4 regions of the Nocardioides epinepheli genome follow, and region 4 is predicted to be linked to each of the others. Evidence: riboswitches for the same ligand, from Rfam matches in the RefSeq annotation. Region 4 holds a riboswitch; each other region holds the start of a gene.
What was found. Region 4 has a riboswitch for cobalamin ahead of WMR31_RS14925 (prenyltransferase/squalene oxidase repeat-containing protein). Riboswitches for the same ligand answer to the same signal wherever they lie in the genome.

Region 1 (5,287 bases), on a different contig from region 4:
CAGTGCGTGCCGGGCCCGGTCGACCTCCACGGTGTTGCCCGAGGCGTGCCGGGTCAGTCCCGCCCGCTGCGGCACCCGGTCGACGTACGGCCCGTAGCCGACGACGTGGCCGACCTCCGCCAGCGCCATGGACACCTCGGGAGTGAGCCAGCACTCCGGCCCGGGGCCGAGCCCCACCACCAGCAGCTCGGCCGCTGCCACGGTGGGGGCGGCAGCGTGGTCCCGCTCGGCGCCGCGCGAGCGCGGGCCGTTGCGCGAGTCGCCGGTGACCACGATCAGCGAGAAGTACGGCACCGTCTCGGCCTCGACGTCGGCGACCGGCAGCCACCGCTGCTCCGGCGTGGTCGCCCGCTCGACGTACAGGGCGTCGTCGAGCCGCCCGGCCGCCTCCAGAGCGCGACGCACCGCGGGGAAGGTGCGCCCCAGCTTCATGATCACCGCCCCGTCGGTGCCCGCCAGGCGCCGGGCCAGCTCGGGCTCGGGAAGCGTGCCGGGCAGCACGGTCAGCACGTCGGTCTGGCGGACCAGCGGACTGGCGACGGCTGCGGTGGCAGCCAGGAACGCGGGCACCCCCGGCACGATCTCGGTCGGGTACCGCTGTGCCAGACGGTCGTGCATGTACATGTAGGAGCCGTAGAAGAGCGGGTCGCCCTCGGACAGCAGGACGACGTCGCGCCCGGCGTCCAGGTGGCCGGCCAGCCTCGCCGCCGACTCCTCGTAGAAGTCGGCCAGGGCTCCGGCGTACCCACCCGGATGGTCGGTCGAGCCGGTGGTGACCGGGTAGGTCAGCTGCTCCTCGATCACCCCGGCAGGGAAGAGCTCGGCCGCGATGCGCCGCGCGTTGGAGCTCTTGCCGACGCCGGCGTGGTAGGCGATCACGTCGGCCTGCGCGATGAGACGTGCCGCCTTGCGCGTGATCAGCTCCGGGTCGCCGGGGCCGACGCCGACGCCGTGGAAGTGCCCGGTCATTCCGCCTCCTGAGCCAGTGCGTTGAGGGCCGAGGAGGTCATGGCCGAGCCGCCCCGCCGGCCGCGGACGGTGACGTAGGGGAGGTCGATGGCGTGCGCGGCTCCGAGCTCGACCAGGGCCTGCTTCGACTCCGCAGCGCCGATGAAGCCCACCGGGCAGCCGACGATCGCGGCCGGGCGCGGGCCGCCGTCGAGGATCGTCTCGAGCAGGTGGAAGAGCGCGGTCGGCGCGTTGCCGATGGCCACCACGGCTCCGTCGAGGTGCGGCTCCCACAACGACACCGCGGCCGCCGTGCGCGTGGTCCCCCAGGTCCGCGCCAGGCCGGGCACCCGCTCGTCGTTGAGCAGGCACACCACGTCGTTGTCGCGCGGGAGCCGGCTGCGGGTGATCCCGGTGGCGACCATCGTGGCATCGCACAGGATCGGGGCCCCGGCCTCCAGCGCGTCTCGCGCGGCGGCGACCAGGCGTGGGTGGACCAGGAGGTCTGCAGCCAGGTCCACCTGGCCGCTGCCGTGGATCATCCGCACGGCCAGCTTCTCCGCGTCCGGTGGCATCGCGGCGAGGTCGGCCTCGCGCCTGATGGTGGCGAAGGAGTCGAGGTAGATCTCGGGCCCGCTGTCGACGTACTCGTAGTGCCGTGCGGGCCGACGCGGCTCAGCCATGTGTTCCTACTCCCGGGACGAGGACGCCGCGCCAGGGCGTCACGACGAGCTGGTCGGCCTCGGCGCCGAGTGCGAGCACGGCGTCGCGGTCCAGGCCGCCCTCGGGGACCGGAACGTGCCGGCCGCCGGGCACCTGGCCGTACGGAAGCGGTGGAGCCGGCTCCGGCACCCGGGGGTCAGCCGCGGTCGGTGTCACCAGCGGCCGGTCGAGATCGGCGACGTGCCACCGGGCCGCTCGTCCGCTCCCCCGGACCGTCAGGAACAGGTCGGCGAGTCCGGCCAGCCTGGCCGCGGCGTCGCGGCATGGCACGACGCCTGCCCAGTGTGTCCCGACCCGCAGCGCGACGACGTCGGCGTCGAGCGCGACGACGCCCAGGTCGCAGGTGCGCTCCATCAGGTCGCCGCGGCCGTCGTCGAGGACGAACAGGAAGCGCCCTGGGAGCGTGGCGAGCTCGGCGGAGGCGCGGATCCGGCGGTCTAGCTCCTCGGCGACCGGTCGCAGGTCGGCGCGCCCGCCGGCGAGTCCGGTCTGCGGCGACACCATGACGTTGCGGACCAGGTCGTGGGTGGGGGCCGGAAGCAGTCCGGTCTCCTCGATCGCCCGGACCGCGGCGTCGTCGAGCCGGCCGTCGGTGCCGGGGAGGCCGCGGACCTGGAGGTTAGCCCGCGATGTGACGTGGACGCGGCCGTCGCCGTAGGCCTCGGCCGCCTCGCTCAGCAGCCTCAGCGACGTCGAGGAGACCCGGCCGCCGATCAGCCGGAGCCGGACGAGTAGGCCGTCGGCGGCCTCCCAGGGGCGCAGGACGCCGGGACACCGGTCGGTGCGGGTGCGGTGGGCTGACACGTGCTGGGCCTGTCTGGTCAGGGACCCTGTCGCGGAGTCCACGTACGACCTGGCGACGGTCCTCGCCAGTGCCAGCAGGTCTTCGGACTCGGGATCGACCGGAGCGAGACACCTTCCCAGGGTGGTGACCCCAGTGGCATGTTGCCTCGCCCGTCACCCTCACCGCTGCGCGTCAGTCCCGGATTCGCACCGGGTTCCCTGACTCCACGAGGTGGAGCACGACTGGCGCCGACAGACTACCGCGCCCGGGCGGGCCACCATCGCGGGCTCCGGCGCGCGTCTGAGCTGGCCAGATCGCCCCGCGCCTTGCGTGCTCACCGTGCGGCGGCGACCTCGCGCACCATCACGCAGTTGCCCAGGCCCTTGGGGCGGTCATAGGTGAAGCCCTCGCGCTCGTACATCGCGCGGGTGCCGTTGTAGAGGAAGGAGGAGTTCTTCTTGCGGACGCCGCCGGTGTCGTGCGGGTAACCCTCCACCACTCCCCCGCCGGCCCGGGCGATCAGGTCGACCGCGCCACGCAGGGCGAGCGCCGCGAGGCCCTGGCCGCGGTAGGTGCGCTCGACCAGGATGCAGGTGACCCGGTAGTCGGGCAGCCGCTCGGCCGTGGCGAGGTACTCCTTGCGGTGGTGGATGCCGGGCAGCTCCTCGGGCGTGCCGTACTCCGCCCAGGCCACGGCGCGGTCGCCGTCGAAGACCAGGGCGGCGTGGGCGATGCCCTCCTCGACCAGCCGTTTCTTCAGGGCCCGGTTCCCTTCTGCGCTCTGGCCGCGCTCGGCGCAGTCGGGGTGGAAGTGGGTGCACCAGCAGCTGGCGAACATGCCCTTGTTGCGCTCGAGGATCCCGGCGAAGTCGTCGAAGGTCTCGGGCGTGAGCGGCCTGATGGTGAGGTCGGGCATGGTGACAACCTAGGGGTGAACCAGGACGTCGGGCGTCCTGGAGGACTCCCCGGCAGACTTTTCCGATTTTGTGTGGAAGCGATGTCGAAGACGCAGGAGGCTGTTCGACGTCTGGATGAATCGGCCACCGACCCGCGGTGTGCCACACACACGTGAGGAGAGCGCGATGCCGCGTTTCATGGGTTTCGTGAGGATGGAAGAGAACATCGGGACGCCGCCGCAGTCGCTGTTCGAGGCGATGGACGCCCACATCGGTGAGCGGGCGGCCAAGGGGATCTTCCTCGACGGCGGCGGCCTGTACGGCACCGAGGACGCCGTCAACTACGTCGTGCGCGACGGCGAGGTCAGCCGGGTCGACGGCCCGTACGCCGAGGCCAAGGAGGTCGTCGGTGGCTGGTCGCTGATGCAGTACGACACCGTGGAGGAGGCGATCGCGGACCTGAAGGTGTTCGCAGAGCTGCACGCCGAGCACTGGCCCGAGGTCACCGTCATCTCCACGCTGCGGCAGATCTCCGAGGGTCCGGAGGCGCCCGGCGACTGATGCGGCGACCGGGCACGCGGCGCTAGTGTCACCGCGTGCCCGGAGCGAGCGACGACGGCGCGCGCGAGGCGATCGTCGCGGCCTGGCGGGCCGAGTCGGCCCGCTTGATCGGCGCGCTCGTCCGGATGACCCGCGACCTCGAGCTCGCCGAGGACCTCGCCCAGGACGCGCTGGTGGCCGCGCTCGAGCAGTGGCCGGACGCCGGCGTCCCCGACAACCCCGCGGCCTGGCTCATGACGACGGCCAGGCGGCGCGCCGTCGACCAGTTCCGGCGCAACCAAACATTGCGCCGCAAGACCGCGGAGATCGGCCACGGCCTGAGCGAGGAGGATCCCATGGGCGACCTCTCCGAGCAGGTGGACCTCATCGAGGACGACGCCCTCCGGCTGATCTTCTTGACCTGCCACCCCTCGCTGACGCCCGAGTCGCGTGCGGCGCTCACCCTGCGGCTCGTCGGCGGACTGACCACCGCCGAGATCGCCCGCGGCTTCCTGGTCGCCGAGTCCGCGATGGGGCAGCGGATCTCGCGCGCCAAGCGCACCCTGGCGCACGGCGGCGCCGAGTTCGACCTGCCCACCGGGGCCGATCGACTCGCCCGGCTCGACGACGTGATGGGCGTGGTCTACCTGATCTTCAACGAGGGCTACACCGCGACCTCGGGTGCGGACTGGATGCGGCCGGAGCTGAGCGTGGAGGCCATCCGGTTGGCGCGGATGCTCTCGGCTCTCGTTCCGGACGAGCCCGAGGTGCACGGCCTGCAAGCCCTGCTCGAGCTCCAGCACTCACGCAGTGCCGCACGTCTGGACGCCTCGGGCGGGCCGGTCCTGCTCGAGGACCAGGACCGCGACGCCTGGGACCGGGGCCTGATCGAGAGCGGTCTCGCCGCGCGCGCCCGGGCCGAGCGGCTCGCCGCCCGCGGCACCCCGGTCGGGCGCTACTTCCTCCAGGCGATGATCGCCGCCGAGCACGTCCGGGCGCCCACGGCGCACCAGACCGACTGGCGGCGCATCGCGGGCCTGTACGACGCCCTCGCCGCGGCCGCACCGGGACCCATCGTCGAGGTCAACCGGGCGGTCGCGCACGGTCGCGCCTTCGGACCCGATGCCGGGTTGGCGGTCCTCGATGCCCTTCCCGTGAACGCCCTGGCCGGCTCGCACCTTCGCCCCAGCGTGCGCGGGGACCTCCTCGCACGCGCGGGCCGCGCCGCCGAGGCGGCCGCGGCGTTCGCCGAGGCGGCCGCGCTCACCCAGAACGCCGGCGAGCGGGCGGTCCTCCTCCGCCGAGCTCGACTCGGCTCGTAGCCCGACCCAGCGCTACTGCTCGACGTCGAGGCTCGCGAGCCACTGGTCACAGACCTCGCGCATCCGAGAGACGT
Region 2 (5,287 bases), on a different contig from region 4:
AGGCGAAGCCGTCGGTGCCCAGGCGGCCGTCGTAGAGACCCATCACGCCTTCGATCACCGCGACGTCGGCGTCGCGGGCGCCGTGCAGGAGGAGCGGCACGATCTGCTCCTCCCCCACCAGGTGCGGGTCCAGGTTGCGTCCCGGGCGCCCCGTGGCGAGTGCGTGGTAGCCGGGGTCGATGTAGTCGGGTCCGACCTTGTGGCCACTGACGGCGTGGCCGGCCTCGCGCAGCGCCGCCATCAGGCCGGTCGCGACGGTGGTCTTGCCCTGGCCGGTGGCCGAGGCGGAGATCACGAGTCGTGGGAGGGCTACCACTCGATGCCCGCCTGCCCCTTCTGGCCGCGGTCCATCTGGTGCTTGACCTTGGTCATCTCGGTCACCAGGTCGGCCGCTTCGACGAGAGCGGGGTGGGCGCGGCGGCCGGTCACCGTCACGAACTGCCGCCCGGGGCGCTCGCGCAGGGTCGAGACGACGTCGTCGACGTCGACCCAGCCCCATTCCATCGGGTAGGTGAACTCGTCGAGCACGTAGAGGTCGTGGCGCTGTTGCGCGAGCCGGCGCTTGACCTCGGCCCAGCCCTCGGCGGCGTCGCGCGCGTGGTCCTCGACGCTTCCTCCCTTGCGCGACCACGACCAGCCGGCGCCCATCTTGTGCCACTCGACCGGGCCGCCCTCACCGGTCTCCTCGTGCAGTCGCCCGAGCCGCTCGAGAACGGTCTGCTCGCCGATGCGCCACTTGGCCGACTTCACGAACTGGAAGACCCCGACGTCCCAGCCCTGGTTCCAGGCCCGGATCGCGAGACCGAACGCGGCGCTCGACTTCCCCTTGCCGTCTCCGGTGTTGACCATCAGCAGTGGCAGGCGGCGGCGCTGCGCCGTGGTGAGACCGTCGTCGGGGACGACGGCGGGCTTGCCCTGTGGCATCAGGCCGCTCCCCTCTGGGTGCGGTCGCGCACCGTGCCGGCCAGCGCCTCGGCACTGACGTCGCCGACCGGGAGATGCTCGGCGCCCAGCAGCTCGGCGAGCCGGCGCGCGAGGCCCAGGCGCATCGGCCCGCTCTCGCCGTCGACGACCACGGTGGTGACGCCGAGACCGGCGAGGTGCTCGGCGGCCTGCTGGGACCGCGCGACGGCGTCCGCGCCACCGGTGGCGCGGCCGTCGGTGACCACGACCAGCAGCGGTCGCAGCCGGGGGTCGCGCAGTCGCTCGCGGGTCAGCACCCGGGCGGCCTCCAGGAGCCCTTCGGCCAGCGGCGTGCGTCCGCCGGCCGGGAGTTCGTCGAGCCGCGCGGCGGCGATGTCGACCGAGCGGGTGGGTGGCAGCGCGATCGCCGCCTCGGCCCCCCGGAAGGTGATCAGGCCGACCTTGTCGCGGCGGCGATAGGCATCGAGCAGCAGCGAGAGGATCGCGGTCTTGACCTCGGTCATCCGGCGACGCGCGGCCATCGAGCCCGAGGCGTCGACGCAGAACAGGACGAGGTTGGCCTCCCTGCCCTCGCGCACCGCGATCCGCAGGTCGGCACCGCGGACGTCGATCCGCCCCGTACGCGGACGGGACGGCTGCTGCGCGGCCGCTGCCTTCAGGGTCTCGACCAGGTCGAGCGAGCCGGACGAGCCCGGGCGGGCTCCCACGCGACGTCCGGTGGTGGCGACGGCGCGGCTGCGGCGCCCCGCATCGCCGGCGCCCAGGCCCCGCACGGTCAACAGGCGCGGCCGATACGGGGCCGCGGCGGCGACGGTCGAGGTGGGCGCCGATCCCCCGCCCGGCGGCGCCTGCCGCGGTTCCCCGGCGACGTCGGACGGCTCGTCGGAGCCCTCGGGAGGTGCGTCCGCCGTCGCGTCCCGCGCTGCGTCGCTCGTCGGGCCCTCGCCGTCGGGGCCCTCGCTGTCGGGGCCCGCCTGCTCCTCGGGACCCTGACCCTCCGGTGGCTCGGGCGGCAGCTCCTCGTCGCCGAGGACCCGGTCGAGCAGGTCCTCGTCGATCCCCGGTGCGTCGAACGGGTTGCGACGGCGGCGGTGCGGCAGCGCCAGCAGTGCGGCGCGGCGGATGTCGGCGCGGGTGACCTCGTCGCGGCCCTCCCAGGCGGCATGGGCGAGCGCCGCCCGCGCGGTCACGATGTCAGCGCGCAGTCCGTCGACCTCGAACGCGGCGCACACCTCGGCGATCTTGAGCAGCGCGGGCTCGGTGAGCCGGACCTTGCCCAGCCGCTCTCGTGACGACTCGATCCGGTCGGTGAGGGCGCGGTCGGCGTCGCGGTAGCCGGCGGCGAACGACACCGGGTCGGCGTCGTAGGCCATCCGTCGGCGGACCACCTCGACGCGCCGCGCCGGGTCCCGCGAGGCGGCGACCTCGACGGTGAGCCCGAACCGGTCGAGCAGTTGCGGGCGCAGCTCGCCCTCCTCGGGGTTCATGGTGCCGATCAGCACGAACCGGGCGGCGTGCTCGACCGAGACGCCGTCACGCTCCACCGTGGCGCGCCCCATCGCGGCCGCGTCGAGCAGCAGGTCGACCAGGTGGTCGTGGAGCAGGTTCACCTCGTCGACGTAGAGGATCCCCCGGTGGGCACGGGCCAGCAGCCCGGGCTCGTACTCGACTCTCCCGTGGGAGAGGGCACGCTCGAGGTGCAGCGAGCCCAGCACCCGGTCCTCGGTGGCCCCGACCGGGAGCTCGACCAGGCGCACCGGCCGGGTGCGCGTCTCAGCGTCGGAGCCGAAGGGGCCGTCCGGCGAGGAGGCGCCGGGGTCGGCGGGGTCGGTGGCGAACCGGTCGTCTGCGTACACCTCGATCGGCGGCAGCACGGCCGCCAGGCCACGAACGGTGGTCGACTTCGCCGTGCCCTTCTCACCGCGCACGAGGACCCCGCCGATCTCGGGCGAGATCGTGGTGAGGACCAACGCGAGGCCCATGTCGTCGAGTTCGTCGGCCGCGCAGCCGACGACTGCTGAAAAGGGGTACTGCTCCGGCATCTGAGGCTCCCGCTCGATTCGCCATGGATCATGGTCGGGCGCGAGGCCGGTCTTCGGACTTGTCGAGTCCGATGCTCGGAGCATCGGCTCGGTTCACCGCAGCGGGCCTGTGCCGGAGTCTCACCGGCTTCCCAGATTCTCCCCGCCGGTCGTTCGCACCGTTTCCGATGATCGGACCGTTGGGGCACCTCGTGCCTGTCGCCGGACACGATAGCGTCTGGCGGCGTGGTGATCGTGGTCGGCATCGGTGCGGACGGATTGGCCGGTCTCTCCGCGGCGGCTCGGGAACAGGTGCTGGCAGCTCCGGTCGTGATGGGCGGTCGACGTCACCTCGATCTGCTCCCCGACGTCCCCGGCCAGCACCGGGAGCCGTGGCCCTCGCCGATGCGCGAGGCGCTCCCCGCCCTGCTCGACGGTCTCGCCGACCGGCTCGGAGTTGGGCTCGACCGAGTGGTCGCGCTCGCCTCCGGCGACCCGCTGGTCTCCGGCGTCGGATCCACCCTGATCGAGCTCCTCGGGGCCGAGCGGGTGCAGATCGTGCCCGCCCTCTCCTCGGTGGCCCTGGCGCGAGCAGAGCTCGGGTGGCCGGCCGAGTCGTGCGCCGTCGTCACCGTGGTCGGACGGCGCGCGGAGCTAGTCCTGCGCGAGCTCGCGCCCGGGCGCCGGGTGCTCGTGCTCTCCGCCGACGAGAACACCCCTGCCGAGGTCGCCGGCCTGCTCACCCGGAGCGGGTACGGCGCGAGCACGATGCACGTGCTCGGCGACCTCGGGACGGCGGGCTTCTCCCGGGTCGACGGCACCGCCGGCGGCTGGGCCGCGACGTCGCCGCGGTTGAACGTCATCGGGGTGGAGCTCCTCGGACCCCCGGCCGGATCGTGGGTCGCCGGGCTCCCCGACGCCGCGTTCGAGCACGACGGCCAGCTCACCAAGCGCGACCTGCGGGCCTCGGCGCTCGCCCGGCTGGCCCCGGTGCCCGGCGCCCACCTGTGGGACGTCGGCGCCGGTGCCGGGTCGGTCGCGATCGAGTGGCTGCGCGCGCATCCGTCCTGCACCGCGACGGCGGTCGAGACGAACCCCGACCGGGCCGAGCGGATCTCGCGGAACGCCGCCGCCCTCGGCGTCCCGGTCCTCCAGGTCGTCAACGGCTGCGCACCCGCCGCCCTCGCCGGGCTGGCGGCCCCGGATGCGATCTTCGTCGGCGGAGGCGCGAGCGTCCCCGGCGTCCTCGAGGCCTGCCGGAGCGCGCTGCGGCCCGGCGGCCGGCTCGTCGTCCACGGCGTGACGCTGGAGACCGAGCAGCTGCTCGCCTCCGCGTACGCCGAGCACGGTGGCGAGCTCACCCGGATCGCCGTCGAGACCGCCGCCCCGATCGGCGGCTTCACCGGTTGGACGCCGGCGCGGGCCGTGACTCAGTGGGCCTTCCGCTCGCGCGAGGGGTCGTAGAGGTACGACTCGCCGCCCGGCCGCGGGTCGAGGGCGCGACCGACCAGGATCACCGCGGCCTGCCGGAGCCCGGCCTCCTCGACCCGGTCGGCGATGGTCGCGACCGTGCCGCGCAGGATGCGCTGGTCCGGCTGGCTCGCGCGGTAGACGACGACGACCGGGCACGCGGCGCCGTACTCCGGCTCGATCTCGCTCATCAGCCCACGGGTATGGGTGATCGCCAGGTGCAGCACCAAGGTCGCCCGCGTGCGCGCGAACGCGGTCAGCGACTCGGTGTCCGGCAGCGGCGTCGAGCGCGCCTGCGTGCGGGTCAGCACCACCGACTGGGCCAGCAGCGGGACGGTCAGCTCCCGGCCGACCTCGGCGGCCGCGGCGGCGTAGGCCGGAACGCCGGGCGTCACATCCCACGCCACGCCGGCGGCGTCGAGCCGGCGGGTCTGCTCGGCGAGCGCGGAGTAGACCGACGGGTCCCCGGAGACCAGCCGCACGACGTCGCGTGCGGAGACCAGCCGCTCCATGATCTGGTCCAGGTCGAGGTTCTGGGTGTCGACGAGCTCGGCGTCCGGGCTCACGTGGCCCAGCACCTCGGGGTCGAGATAGGTGCCCGGGTAGAGCACCACCTGCGCCTGGCCCAGCAGCCTGGTCGCGCGCACCGTGAGCAGGTCGGCCGCGCCCGGGCCGGCTCCGACGAAGTGGACGGTCACCAGTGGTCGCCGCCGTCCGCCACGAATCGGGGGGTCCAGACGCCGGCCGGGCTGACCCGGGTGGAGCCGGCACCGACGATGACCAGGCATGACATGTCGATGCTCGCCGGGTCGAGCTCGCCGAGCGTGGTCACGGTCAGCGACTCGTCGGCGCGACCGATGGCACGACCGACG
Region 3 (5,287 bases), on a different contig from region 4:
TGCGGACGGTGACGTCGATGCGCGGGCGGTCGAGCTCGTCGAGCGGGATCACCGACAGCGCGCTGACCCGACGGGACTCGGCGTCCCACTCCGGGCGGACCCCCAGGAGTGCGAGCACCTCGGCGACGTCGTCGCCCGAGGTGCGCATCGCCGAGGTGCCCCACACCGACAGGCCCACCGAGGCGGGGTAGTCGCCGGTCTCCTCCAGGTACTTGGCGACCAGCGAGTCGGCCATGTGCCGGCCGGTCTGCCAGGCGAGCCGGGACGGCACGGCGCGCGGGTCGACGGTGTAGAAGTTCCGTCCCGTCGGTAGCACGTTGACCAGGCCGCGCAGCGGGGAGCCGGAGGGCCCGGCGGGCACGAAGCCGCCGTCGAGGGCGTGCAGCACCGCGTCGAGCTCGTCGGTGGTGCGGGCCAGGCGCGGCACGACCTGTGTCGCGGCGAAGGTGAGCACCTGCCGCACGTCCTGGTCGTCGTGGAGGTCGCCGACGACCGCAGGGTCCCAGCCGGCCTTCTCCATCGCCTCCACCAGTCCCCGGGCCTGGGCCTCGAAGGCGTCGGTCTCGGCGGCCGAGGCGCCGTCGGCGAGGCCGAGCGCGGCGCGCAGACCGGGGACGGCGTTGCCGACCCCACCCCACACCTGTGCCGCGCGCAGGATGGAGAGCACCAGGTTCACCCGCGCCTCGCCCGTGGGTGCGGCGCCGAGGACGTGCAGTCCGTCGCGGATCTGGGCGTCCTTGATCTCGCAGAGCCAGCCGTCGACGTGGAGCAGGAAGTCGTCGAACTCCTCGTCCCCGGGGCGCTCCTCGAGGCCGAGGTCGCGGTGCAGCTGTGCGGCGTGCATGAGCTGCCAGATCTCGCCGCGGATGGCCGGCAGCTTGGCCGGGTCCATCGCGGAGATCTTGTCGTACTCCTCGAGCAGCCCCTCGAGCCGGGCGATGTCGCCGTAGGACTCCGCGCGCGCCATCGGCGGCACCAGGTGGTCGACGATCGTGGCGTGGGCTCGTCGCTTGGCCTGAGCGCCCTCGCCGGGGTCGTTGACCAGGAACGGGTAGATCAGCGGCATGCTGCCGATCGCCGCGTCCGGACCGCAGGAGGCCGACAGTGCGGCGTTCTTGCCGGGAAGCCACTCCATCGAGCCGTGCTTGCCGAGGTGGACGACGGCGTCGGCGCCGAATCCGTGCTCCAGCCAGCGGTAGGCGCCGAGGTAGTGGTGGCTCGGCGGGAGGTCGGGGTCGTGATAGATCGCGACCGGGTTCTCCCCGAAGCCGCGTGGCGGCTGGATGAGCAGGACGACGTTGCCCGCGCGCAGCGTGGCAAGCACCAGCTCGCCCTGGTCGTTGACGAACAGCGATCCGGGGGAGGGGCCCCACTTCTGGACCATCGACTCGCGCAGGTCGTCGGGCAGGTCGGCCGTCCACGCGTCGTAGTCGGCCTGGCTGATGCGCACGTGCGCGTCACTGAGCTGGGCCGAGGTCAGCCACTCCTCGTCCTGACCGCCGGCGGCGATCAGGGCGTGGATCAGCGCATCGCCGGCGGCGGTGTCGTCGTCGAGGTCGAGCAGCGGCAGCACGACATTGTCCGCGCCCAGGTCGTAGCCGCTGTCCCGCAGACGGCGCAGCATCTGGATGGCGGAGACCGGGGTGTCCAGGCCCACGGCGTTGCCGATCCGCGCGTGCTTGGTGGGGTACGCCGAGAGCACCAGCGCCAGTCGCTTCTCGGCGTTCGGGAGGTGTCGCAGACGGGCGTGGTTGACAGCGATACGAGCCACGCGTGAGCAGCGCTCGGCGTCGGCGACGTACGCCGGCAGGCCGGCCGGATCGTCCGAGTCGATCTCCTTGAAGGAGAACGGCGCGGTGCTGATCCGCCCGTCGAACTCCGGGATCGCGATCTGGCCGGCATAGTCGAGCGGGCTGACGCCGTCGTCGGAGGCCTCCCACTCCGCTCGGCTGTTGGTTAGGCACAGCCCCTGCAGCACCGGAATGTCCAGGGCGGCCATCCGCTCGACGTCCCAGGCCTCGTCGTCACCACCGGCACTCGCCGCCGCGGGCACGGAGCCGCCGGCGGCGAGCACGGTCACGATCACGGCGTCCAGGGTGCCGAGCGCGGCGTACAGGTCGTCGGGTGCCGAGCGCAGCGAGCCGGCGAAGATCGGCACACCCACTGCTGCGCCGGTGTCGTCGATGGCCTCGCACAGCGCCCGGGCGAACCCGTTGTTGCCGCTGACCTCGTGCGCGCGGTAGTAGAGGACGCCGACCCGCGGCCGGTCGGTGGGCCGCTCGGCCATGCCCCAGGCGGGGACCTCCGCGGGCGGTTCGAAGCCCTCGCCGGTGAGCAGCACGGTGTCGGAGAGGAATGCGTGCAGCTGGCCGAGGTTCTCGGGCCCGCCCTCGGCGAGGTAGCGATGGGCCTCGGCGGCGACGCCGATCGGCACGGTGGACAGCTCCATCAGCTCCGCGCTCGGCTGCTGCTCGCCGCCGAGTACCACCACCGGCCGGTCTCCGACGAACAGCGCCTCGCGCCACGGGTCCAGGTCGTGCGGCGAGCCCAGGAGACGCACGACCACCAGGTCGACGTCCTCGAGCACCGGCAGCGAGCGCGCCGGATTCGCCCACACCCAGTCGGCACCGCTGGCCCGCGCGGACAGCAGGTCGGTGTCGGACGTCGACAGCAACGCGATACGGACAGACGGCTCGGCCATCGCCGGGTTCCTCCTCCGGGGTTCTCGCCCCGTCGATCGGTCGGAATGCCGGTGGTCAGTGTCTGGCTGGTCGTCGAGCGACATCACAGTGGCGGAACCGCCCCGGAATCACACCGGGTTCCTGCTCCACAGGCGAGGCCGAGCCTACGGGACGATGCGTCGGTGGAGCCATCGGGTCCACCTCGTCCGCCACGGTCGGTGAGGTCTGCGGCGATCCGTTCGACGTCGCGATGAAGGGCGGCGAGCTGTTGGTGAGCAGCCGCCGAGGGGCTCGAGCGGGGGACCACGACGTGTAGCTGCAGTGCCCTGTCACCGGCCCGGCCCCCGCCCGAGCCGGTGACCACGGCAGCCGTGGCGGGTCAGTCCTCCAGGCGCTGGGCGACGTCGACCACGCGGGTGACGAGGTGATCGAGCGCGGCGTTCGCGGTCTCGTCCACGCCGTCGCCTCCGGTGACCACGCCGACGCCGTACGGGTTGCCGTCGGCGAACTTGATCTGGTCGGTGTAGCCGGGCGGCACGATGATGCCGCCGAAGTGGCAGAACGTGGTCAGCATCGCGAGCAGGGTCGTCTCCTGCCCGCCGTGCCTGGTCTGGCTGGAGGTGAACGCGGCGTACACCTTGTCGGCGAGCCTGCCCTCCTGCCACAGCGGGCCGAGGGTGTCGATGAACGACTGGAGCTGGCTGGTGACGTGGCCGTAGCGGGTGCCGGAGCCCATGATCACGGCGTCGGCCCAGTCGATGTCCTCGGGCTCGGCGACCGGCTGGCCGCCGACGGAGGCGGCGTGCGCGGCCCAGCCCTCGACGCTCTGGACGACCTCGTCCGGTGCGGTCTCCCGGACCCGGCGCAGGCGCACCTCGGCGCCCTTGGCCTCGGCGGTCGCGGCCATCCGCGACGCCATCGCGTGGGCCGTGCCGTAGCTGGAGTAGTAGATGATTGAAAGTTTGGTCATGTGGCCACCGTAGTGGGGGGCCGCGAGAGCCGCCCGCCGAGCGGCGTGAGGTGTGGGAAGTCAGTCGGTGGGGTCGAGCGGCACCGTGAGCCGGAGCAGCAGCGCGGCAGCGACGTAGCGCATGCGACCGATGGGGGTCCGCGGGTCGTAGCCGAGCTCGCGGGTCAGTGCGTCGTGGCGGGCCTGGATGCTGGAGTGGTGCATGCCGAGGCGGGTCGACGCGGCACGCATGCTCTCGCACTCGACGAGCGCGAGGAGCACTTCGCGGGCGCGGTCGTCGAGTTGCGCGAGCGCGGTGACGTCGGGGTGAGGGGCTTCGGGGTCATAGGAGAGGGCGAGCCCGAGCATGGCTCCGAGGGTGGTCGAGTCGACGACCGGATCGGCCCTGCTGGTGAGGCGCTGGGCCACCACCGCGCCCTCCCAGGACTCGGGCGCGCGGTCGGCGCGGGTCCAGGTGCCGAGCCCGGCGCGGGCCCCGACGGGTGTCTGTCCGGTGAGGTCGAGGGTGGCTCGCAGCATGCCGTAGCGGGTCGCCACGACGGTCGACGCAGCTCCCTCGATCCGGTCCTCGAGCCGGGTGGCGATCACCCGGATCTGGGCCCCGGGATTGATGCGGAGGCGCGCCAGGGCCGCCGTTCGCTCGCCGTGGGGCGTCGCGTGGTCCAGCACCAGATCGAGGCTGCCGTCACGTCCGCGTTTCGCCTCCAGCAGCTCGACGGCGAGTGCGAGGCGCTCGACGACCATCTCGTCGTTGGCGTGGAGGGTTCCGTCTCGCTCGAGCCACACCCGCGAGTGTGCGCCGGAGCGCTCGGGTGAGCGGCAGGTGCCCGCGGTGGTCTCGCACCTCTTGCCGGACGGGTCGAACCTGCTTACTCGGCCACGGCGCTCGGCCCCGGCCACCGTGCCGCTCAGGGCCGCTGCTGCCCGGAGCAGGGCGTCGAGCCCGACGCCTGCGGCCACGAGCGCATCGAAGTAGGTGACGACCTTCAGGGCCTCGCTTGCTTCGGGATCCAGGGCGGTGAGCCGCCCGAGGAGTTCCTGCATGTGCGCTCCAGCGTCGGGTTGTCCAGCCTAACGCTCCGGCGTCGACCGGCGAGCGCGTGGCTCAGGTAGCGAGGTGTCGCGTGACCCAGCTGTCCCGAGCGGCGATCGCCGCCTGGGAGACCGCAGTGTGCGGGGCGAGCAGGTCGAAGCCATGGAAGCCTCCGGCCCAGACATGCAACTCGCACTGCACGCCGGCCGCCCAGAGACCTGAGGCGTAGCCGACCGCCTCGTCGCGGAAGAGCTCGGCGGATCCGCAGTCGATGAACGCAGGTGGCAGTCCCGTCAGGTCCGTCTCCCGCGCGGGTGCCGCGTAGGGGGACACGGTCCCGGTCCCGCGGCGTTCGCCCAGCAGCGCCTGCCAGCCCACCCGGTTGTGGGCGCGCACCCAGGTGCCGGTGTCGTACTGCTCCGTCGACACGCTCTGGTCCCGGTCGTCCAGCATCGGACAGAGCAGCAGCTGCCCGGCGAGTGGCGGTCCGCCGCGGTCCCGCGCCAGCAGAGCGATGCCCGCGGCGAGTCCGCCGCCGGCACTGGCGCCGGCCACGACGATCCGATCGGGGTCGAGGCCCAGTTGCCTGGCGTTGGCAGCGAT
Region 4 (5,287 bases):
GCGCTCGGCACCGACACCGGCGGCTCGATCCGCCAGCCGGGCGCCGTCACCGGCACGGTCGGCGTCAAGCCCACCTACGGCGCGGTCTCGCGCTACGGCCTGGTGGCGCTGGCCAACTCCCTCGACCAGGTCGGCCCCGTCACCCGCACCGTGCTGGACGCCGCGCTGCTCCAAGAGCTCGTCGGCGGCCACGACCCGCGGGACTCCACGTCGGTCGACCAGCCGGTCGGCGGGCTCGTCGAGGCCGCCCGCCGCGGCGCCGACGGCGACATGAGCGGCGTCCGCGTCGGGGTCATCACCGAGCTGGCCGGCGACGGCTGGCAGCCCGGCGTCATGGCCCGCTTCCGCGAGTCGCTCGACCTGCTCGTCGACGCCGGCGCCGAGGTCGTCGAGGTCTCGTGCCCGCACTTCGTGCACGCGCTGGCCGCCTACTACCTGATCCTCCCGGCCGAGGCGTCCTCCAACCTGGCCAAGTTCGACGCCATGCGCTACGGCCTGCGGGTGCTCCCCGAGGGCATCGACAGCCCGTCGGCGGAGGAGGTCATGCGCGCGACCCGCGACGCCGGATTCGGCGACGAGGTCAAGCGCCGCATCATCCTGGGCACCTACGCGCTCTCCAGCGGCTACTACGACGCCTACTACGGGCAGGCCGGCAAGGTGCGCACGCTGATCGCGCGCGACTTCGACGCCGCCTTCGAGGACGTCGACGTGCTGGCCTCCCCGACGGCGCCGACCACCGCGTTCCGGCTGGGGGAGAAGCTCGACGACCCGCTGGCGATGTACCTCAACGACCTCGCGACGATCCCGGCCAACCTCGCCGGCGTCCCCGGCATCTCGGTGCCCAGCGGCCTCGCCGACGAGGACCAGCTGCCCGCGGGCTTCCAGATCCTCGCCCCCGCGCTCGCCGACGAGCGGTGCTACCGGGTCGGCGCCGCGCTGGAGACGTTGCTGGAGAAGAAGTGGGGTGGGCCGATCCTCGACCGCGCCCCCGGCCTGGAAGGAGCGGCGCGATGAGCACCGACACCGACGTCACGCTGGTGCCCTTCGACGACGTCCTCGCCGCCTACGACCCGGCCCTGGGGCTCGAGGTGCACGTCGAGCTGAACACGAACACCAAGATGTTCTGCGGCTGCCCGGCCGTCTTCGGCGGCGACCCGAACACCCAGGTCTGCCCGACCTGCCTCGGCCTGCCCGGCGCGATGCCGGTGGTCAACGGCAAGGCCGTGGAGTCGGCGATCCGGATCGGCCTCGCGCTCAACTGCGAGATCGCGGAGTGGTGCCGCTTCGCCCGGAAGAACTACTTCTACCCGGACATGCCGAAGAACTTCCAGACCTCCCAGTACGACGAGCCGATCGCCTTCGACGGCTGGATGGACGTGAGCATCCCCGGCGACGACGGCGAGGTCGAGACCTTCCGCGTCGAGATCGAGCGCGCCCACATGGAGGAGGACACCGGCAAGTCGCTGCACGTCGGCGGCGCCACCGGCCGCATCCACGGCGCCGACTACTCCCTGGTCGACTACAACCGGGCCGGCATCCCCCTCATCGAGATCGTCACCAAGCCGATCGTCGGGGCGGGGGAGAAGGCCCCGCTGGTCGCCCGCGAGTACGTCAAGCAGCTGCGCGACCTGATCGTGGCGCTCGGCGTCTCCGAGGCCCGGATGGACCAGGGCAACCTGCGCGCCGACGTCAACCTCTCGCTCGCGCCCCGGGGCAGCGACGTGCTCGGCACCCGCACCGAGACCAAGAACGTCAACTCCTTCCGCTCGGTGGAGCGGGCGGTGCGCTACGAGATGGGCCGCCACGCCGCGGTGCTGAACGCCGGGGACTCGATCCTGCAGGAGACCCGTCACTGGCACGAGGACACCGGCATCACCACCAGCGGCCGGGAGAAGTCCGACGCCGAGGACTACCGCTACTTCCCCGAGCCCGACCTGGTGCCGGTGGCGCCGTCGCGCGAGTGGGTCGAGGAGCTGCGCGCCACCCTGCCGGAGAACCCGACCCAGAAGCGCGCCCGGCTCCAAGCAGAGTGGGGCTACACCGACCTGGAGATGCGCGACGTCGTCGCGGCCGGCGCGGTCGAGCCGATCGAGGCCACCGTCGCGGCCGGGACCACCCCGCAGGCCGCCCGCAAGTGGTGGCTGGCCGAGCTCGCCCGCCGCGCCAACGACGCCGGCGTCGAGCTCACCGAGGTCGGCGTCACGCCCCAGCAGGTCGCCGACGTCCAGGCGCTGGTCGAGGCCGGCACCATCAACGACAAGCTCGCCCGGCAGGTCTTCGACGGCCTGATCGCCGGCGAGGGCACCGCCGCCGAGATCGTGGAGGCCCGCGGGCTCGCGGTCGTCTCCGACGACGGCGCCCTCGGCGCCGCCGTCGACGCCGCCATCGAGGCCAACCCCGACGTCGCGGCCAAGATCCGCGACGGCAAGCACGCCGCCGCCGGAGCCCTGATCGGCGCGGTCATGAAGGAGATGCGCGGTCAGGCCGACGCCGCCCGGGTGCGCGAGCTGATCCTGGAGAAGCTCGCCTGACGTCGTCCGACGCGCTGACGACGCGACTTGTTACTGACCGTTCTTACCTCTGACCTGCGCTTGCAAGAGCAGGTCAGAGGTCACAACGGTCGGTAACAAGCCCGGCCCGCGAACGGCGAGTGGGCGCACCCGCGCGACGGGAGTAGGGTGCGGGCGTCCTACCAATCACCGTCCGTGGCGGGGGAAGCCGGTCGAAGTCCGGCGCTGACCCGCAACCGTAGGCAGGACCCGAGCGATCGGGCCTGCGAGCCGGAGCACCTGTCACGGGTCGCCTCACCGAATCGCTGTCGTGGAACACAGTGGGTGCACCCAGGAAGTCAGGCCTGGGGCCCGCTGGGCTTGCAGCGGGAAGGAAACCGCACATGTTGAACGGCTCGCTGCGACGCGGCGCCGCCCTGGTCACCACCGGGCTGGCCGGCGCCGCGCTCACCCTCGGCGGCCTCGTGGCCGTCGCCCCCTCCGCCTCGGCGGCCCCCGCCGACCCGGCCCCCGCGCAGCGCGGCGCCGCCTGGCTGGCCGGCGAGCCGGCCGGGGGACTCGTGTCCAGCCAGTACGGCGGCCCGGACGGCGGCCTGACGATCGACGTCGCCCTCGCGCTCGCCGCTGTCGGCGGGAACGGCCCCGCCGTCCAGTCGATCGCCGACGGCATGGCCGGCCTGGTCGACGCCGGCGGCTACGTCTCCGGCGAGGAGTACGGCGACGCCGGCAGCACGTACGCGGGAGCGGTCGCGAAGACCGTCGTCCTCGCCCAGGCCGCTCGCCGCGACATCAGCACCTACGGCGGCGAGGACTTCCTCGTCCGGCTGGAGCAGGTGACCAACGACGAGGGCCGGATCACCGACGTCTCCACCTACGGCGACTACGCCAACACCCTGGGCCAGTCCTTCGCCGCCCGCGCGCTCTACGACGGCGGCAGCGAGGAGCACACGATCGCGCGCGACTTCCTGCTCGCCCAGCAGTGCGAGGAGGGCTTCTTCCGTACCGACCTGGGCGCGACGATCGCGGCGGACTGCGACGCCGATCCGGCCGCCGCCCCGAGCACCGACACCACCGCGCTCGCCGTCCTCAACCTGCTCAGCCAGCGCACCAACGACACGGTGGCGCCGGCGCTCGAGCAGGCCTCGCGGTGGCTGCTTGCCGCCCAGCGGCCCGACGGCTCCTTCGGCAGCGACGCCGACATCCCGACCGGGAACGCCAACAGCACCGGTCTGGCCGGGTGGGCGCTCGGCGAGCTCGGCCACGCCGACGCCGCGGCCAAGGCGGCCGTGTGGCTGCGGGCCCGCCAGGTGGTGAACCCGGTCGGGCAGCGGGTCTACCTCCCCGACCTCGGTGGCGCCGTCGCCTACGACGCGGCCGACCTCACCCTCGCCCAGAGCGGCCCGATCGAGCCGGTCGACCGCGACCGGTACCGCCGCGCGAGCGTCCAGGCGGCCCCTGCGCTCCGCTACGCCCCCGACGGCGTCTCTCGGGTCGCCCAGGCGCCGACCCGGTTCCTGCGCGCCGGCAGCACCCAGCAGGTCACCGGCTCCGCCGCGCCCGGCGACGTCGTCGGCGTCCGGACGGCGAAGCCGACGGTCACCCACGCCGGCGCCACCGGCTCGTTCCGGGTGCGGATCACCCTGCCGTCGAAGACGGGCATGGTGCGCTACCAGGTCGCCGACAGCGACGGCGTCCTCGGGACCGTCACCTACCGCGTGCTCGGCAAGGCCACGGTCAAGGTCGTCGCACCCACGTCGGTCAAGCGCGGCACGCGCGTCGTGCTGAAGGCGCGCGGCCTCGTCAACGGCGAGCAGGCCACGTTCGTCGTGGGGGGCAAGAAGGTCGGGAAGGCCGTGGTCCGCAAGGGCGTCGCCAAGCTGCGGGTCAAGGTGAAGGCCAAGCCCGGCCGGGTGAAGGTCCGGGTCAACGGCGCCTTCGCGAACCTGCGGCACGGCGCCGCCACCGTCCGGGTCACCCGCTGATCATGACCTCGACTCAGCGCACGCCGGCTCGGCGCGTGCGGCTTCGCCGACTGCTGCTCGCCCCGGTCGCCGCCCTGCTGGTGGCGGCCGGGGCGAGCGCGCCGGCGGTCCTCGCTCCGGCTCCCGCGCAGGCGGCGGCCTGCACCGGCACGACGGGGGTCACCGTCGTCGTCGACTTCAACTCCCTCGGCGGCGGGGTGCAGGGCGCCTGCGTGAAGAGCGGCGGCAAGGCCGCCGGCCTGTTCAGCGACGCCGGCTTCACGCTCCGGTTCGCCTCGCGTCAGCCGGGATTCGTCTGCCGGGTATCCGACAAACCGGCCTCCGACGAGTGTGTCAACACCGCTCCGGCCAGCGCCTACTGGTCGCTGTGGTGGTCCGACGGCAAGAGCGGGAAGTGGACCTACTCCACGCGGGGGGTCGACGGCCTCAGCGTCCCCGACGGCGGCTACGTGGGCCTGTCGTTCGACGACCAGCCGGGCAGCGACGCGCCGTCGTTCACCCCGGTGGTGCGCCAGAGCCCGCCGAGCAGCACCCCCACCCAGCAGCCGACGCACCAGCCGACCCAGCAGCCGACCCAGCAGCCGACCCAGCAGCCGACCCAGCAGCCCACCGGGCAGCCGTCGCAGCAGCCCACCGGCCAGCCGTCGACGACGCCGTCGCAGCAGCCGCCGGACGCCACCACCGGCGCTGCGACCGACAGCCCGTCGACGAGTCCCACGACGGGCGCGCCGCGACCGGGCCGGACGCCGTCGCGCTCGGCCTCGCCCACCGATCCGGCGAGCACGACGCCGGGGG

Region 1: it holds a riboswitch for cobalamin, as region 4 does, so the genes downstream of both, WMR31_RS07410 (ferredoxin-like domain-containing protein) here and WMR31_RS14925 (prenyltransferase/squalene oxidase repeat-containing protein) in region 4, are expected to answer to the same signal.
Region 2: it holds a riboswitch for cobalamin, as region 4 does, so the genes downstream of both, WMR31_RS07435 (VWA domain-containing protein) here and WMR31_RS14925 (prenyltransferase/squalene oxidase repeat-containing protein) in region 4, are expected to answer to the same signal.
Region 3: it holds a riboswitch for cobalamin, as region 4 does, so the genes downstream of both, cobN (cobaltochelatase subunit CobN) here and WMR31_RS14925 (prenyltransferase/squalene oxidase repeat-containing protein) in region 4, are expected to answer to the same signal.

What each region holds. Positions count from the first base shown of each region.
Region 1 is NZ_JBBMMC010000004.1:160,261-165,547, reverse strand. Features, by position in the region: gene WMR31_RS07420 (precorrin-2 C(20)-methyltransferase) at 1-969, opposite strand, end outside; gene WMR31_RS07415 (precorrin-8X methylmutase) at 966-1,631, opposite strand; gene WMR31_RS07410 (ferredoxin-like domain-containing protein) at 1,624-2,475, opposite strand; cobalamin riboswitch at 2,532-2,717, opposite strand; gene WMR31_RS07405 (GNAT family N-acetyltransferase) at 2,790-3,371, opposite strand; gene WMR31_RS07400 (YciI family protein) at 3,565-3,912, shown strand; gene WMR31_RS07395 (RNA polymerase sigma factor) at 3,948-5,213, shown strand; gene WMR31_RS07390 (TetR/AcrR family transcriptional regulator) at 5,226-5,287, opposite strand, start outside.
Region 2 is NZ_JBBMMC010000004.1:165,922-171,208, reverse strand. Features, by position in the region: gene cobBC (bifunctional hydrogenobyrinic acid a,c-diamide synthase/histidinol phosphate aminotransferase CobBC) at 1-295, opposite strand, end outside; gene cobO (cob(I)yrinic acid a,c-diamide adenosyltransferase) at 310-924, opposite strand; gene WMR31_RS07435 (VWA domain-containing protein) at 924-2,966, opposite strand; cobalamin riboswitch at 2,994-3,142, opposite strand; gene cbiE (precorrin-6y C5,15-methyltransferase (decarboxylating) subunit CbiE) at 3,192-4,409, shown strand; gene WMR31_RS07425 (cobalt-precorrin-4/precorrin-4 C(11)-methyltransferase) at 4,376-5,113, opposite strand; gene WMR31_RS07420 (precorrin-2 C(20)-methyltransferase) at 5,110-5,287, opposite strand, start outside.
Region 3 is NZ_JBBMMC010000004.1:180,697-185,983, forward strand. Features, by position in the region: gene cobN (cobaltochelatase subunit CobN) at 1-2,701, opposite strand, end outside; cobalamin riboswitch at 2,738-2,864, opposite strand; gene wrbA (NAD(P)H:quinone oxidoreductase) at 3,061-3,651, opposite strand; gene WMR31_RS07505 (hypothetical protein) at 3,712-4,695, opposite strand; gene WMR31_RS07510 (alpha/beta hydrolase) at 4,757-5,287, opposite strand, start outside.
Region 4 is NZ_JBBMMC010000010.1:130,724-136,010, forward strand. Features, by position in the region: gene gatA (Asp-tRNA(Asn)/Glu-tRNA(Gln) amidotransferase subunit GatA) at 1-1,014, shown strand, start outside; gene gatB (Asp-tRNA(Asn)/Glu-tRNA(Gln) amidotransferase subunit GatB) at 1,011-2,531, shown strand; cobalamin riboswitch at 2,690-2,811, shown strand; gene WMR31_RS14925 (prenyltransferase/squalene oxidase repeat-containing protein) at 2,894-4,492, shown strand; gene WMR31_RS14930 (PT domain-containing protein) at 4,495-5,287, shown strand, end outside.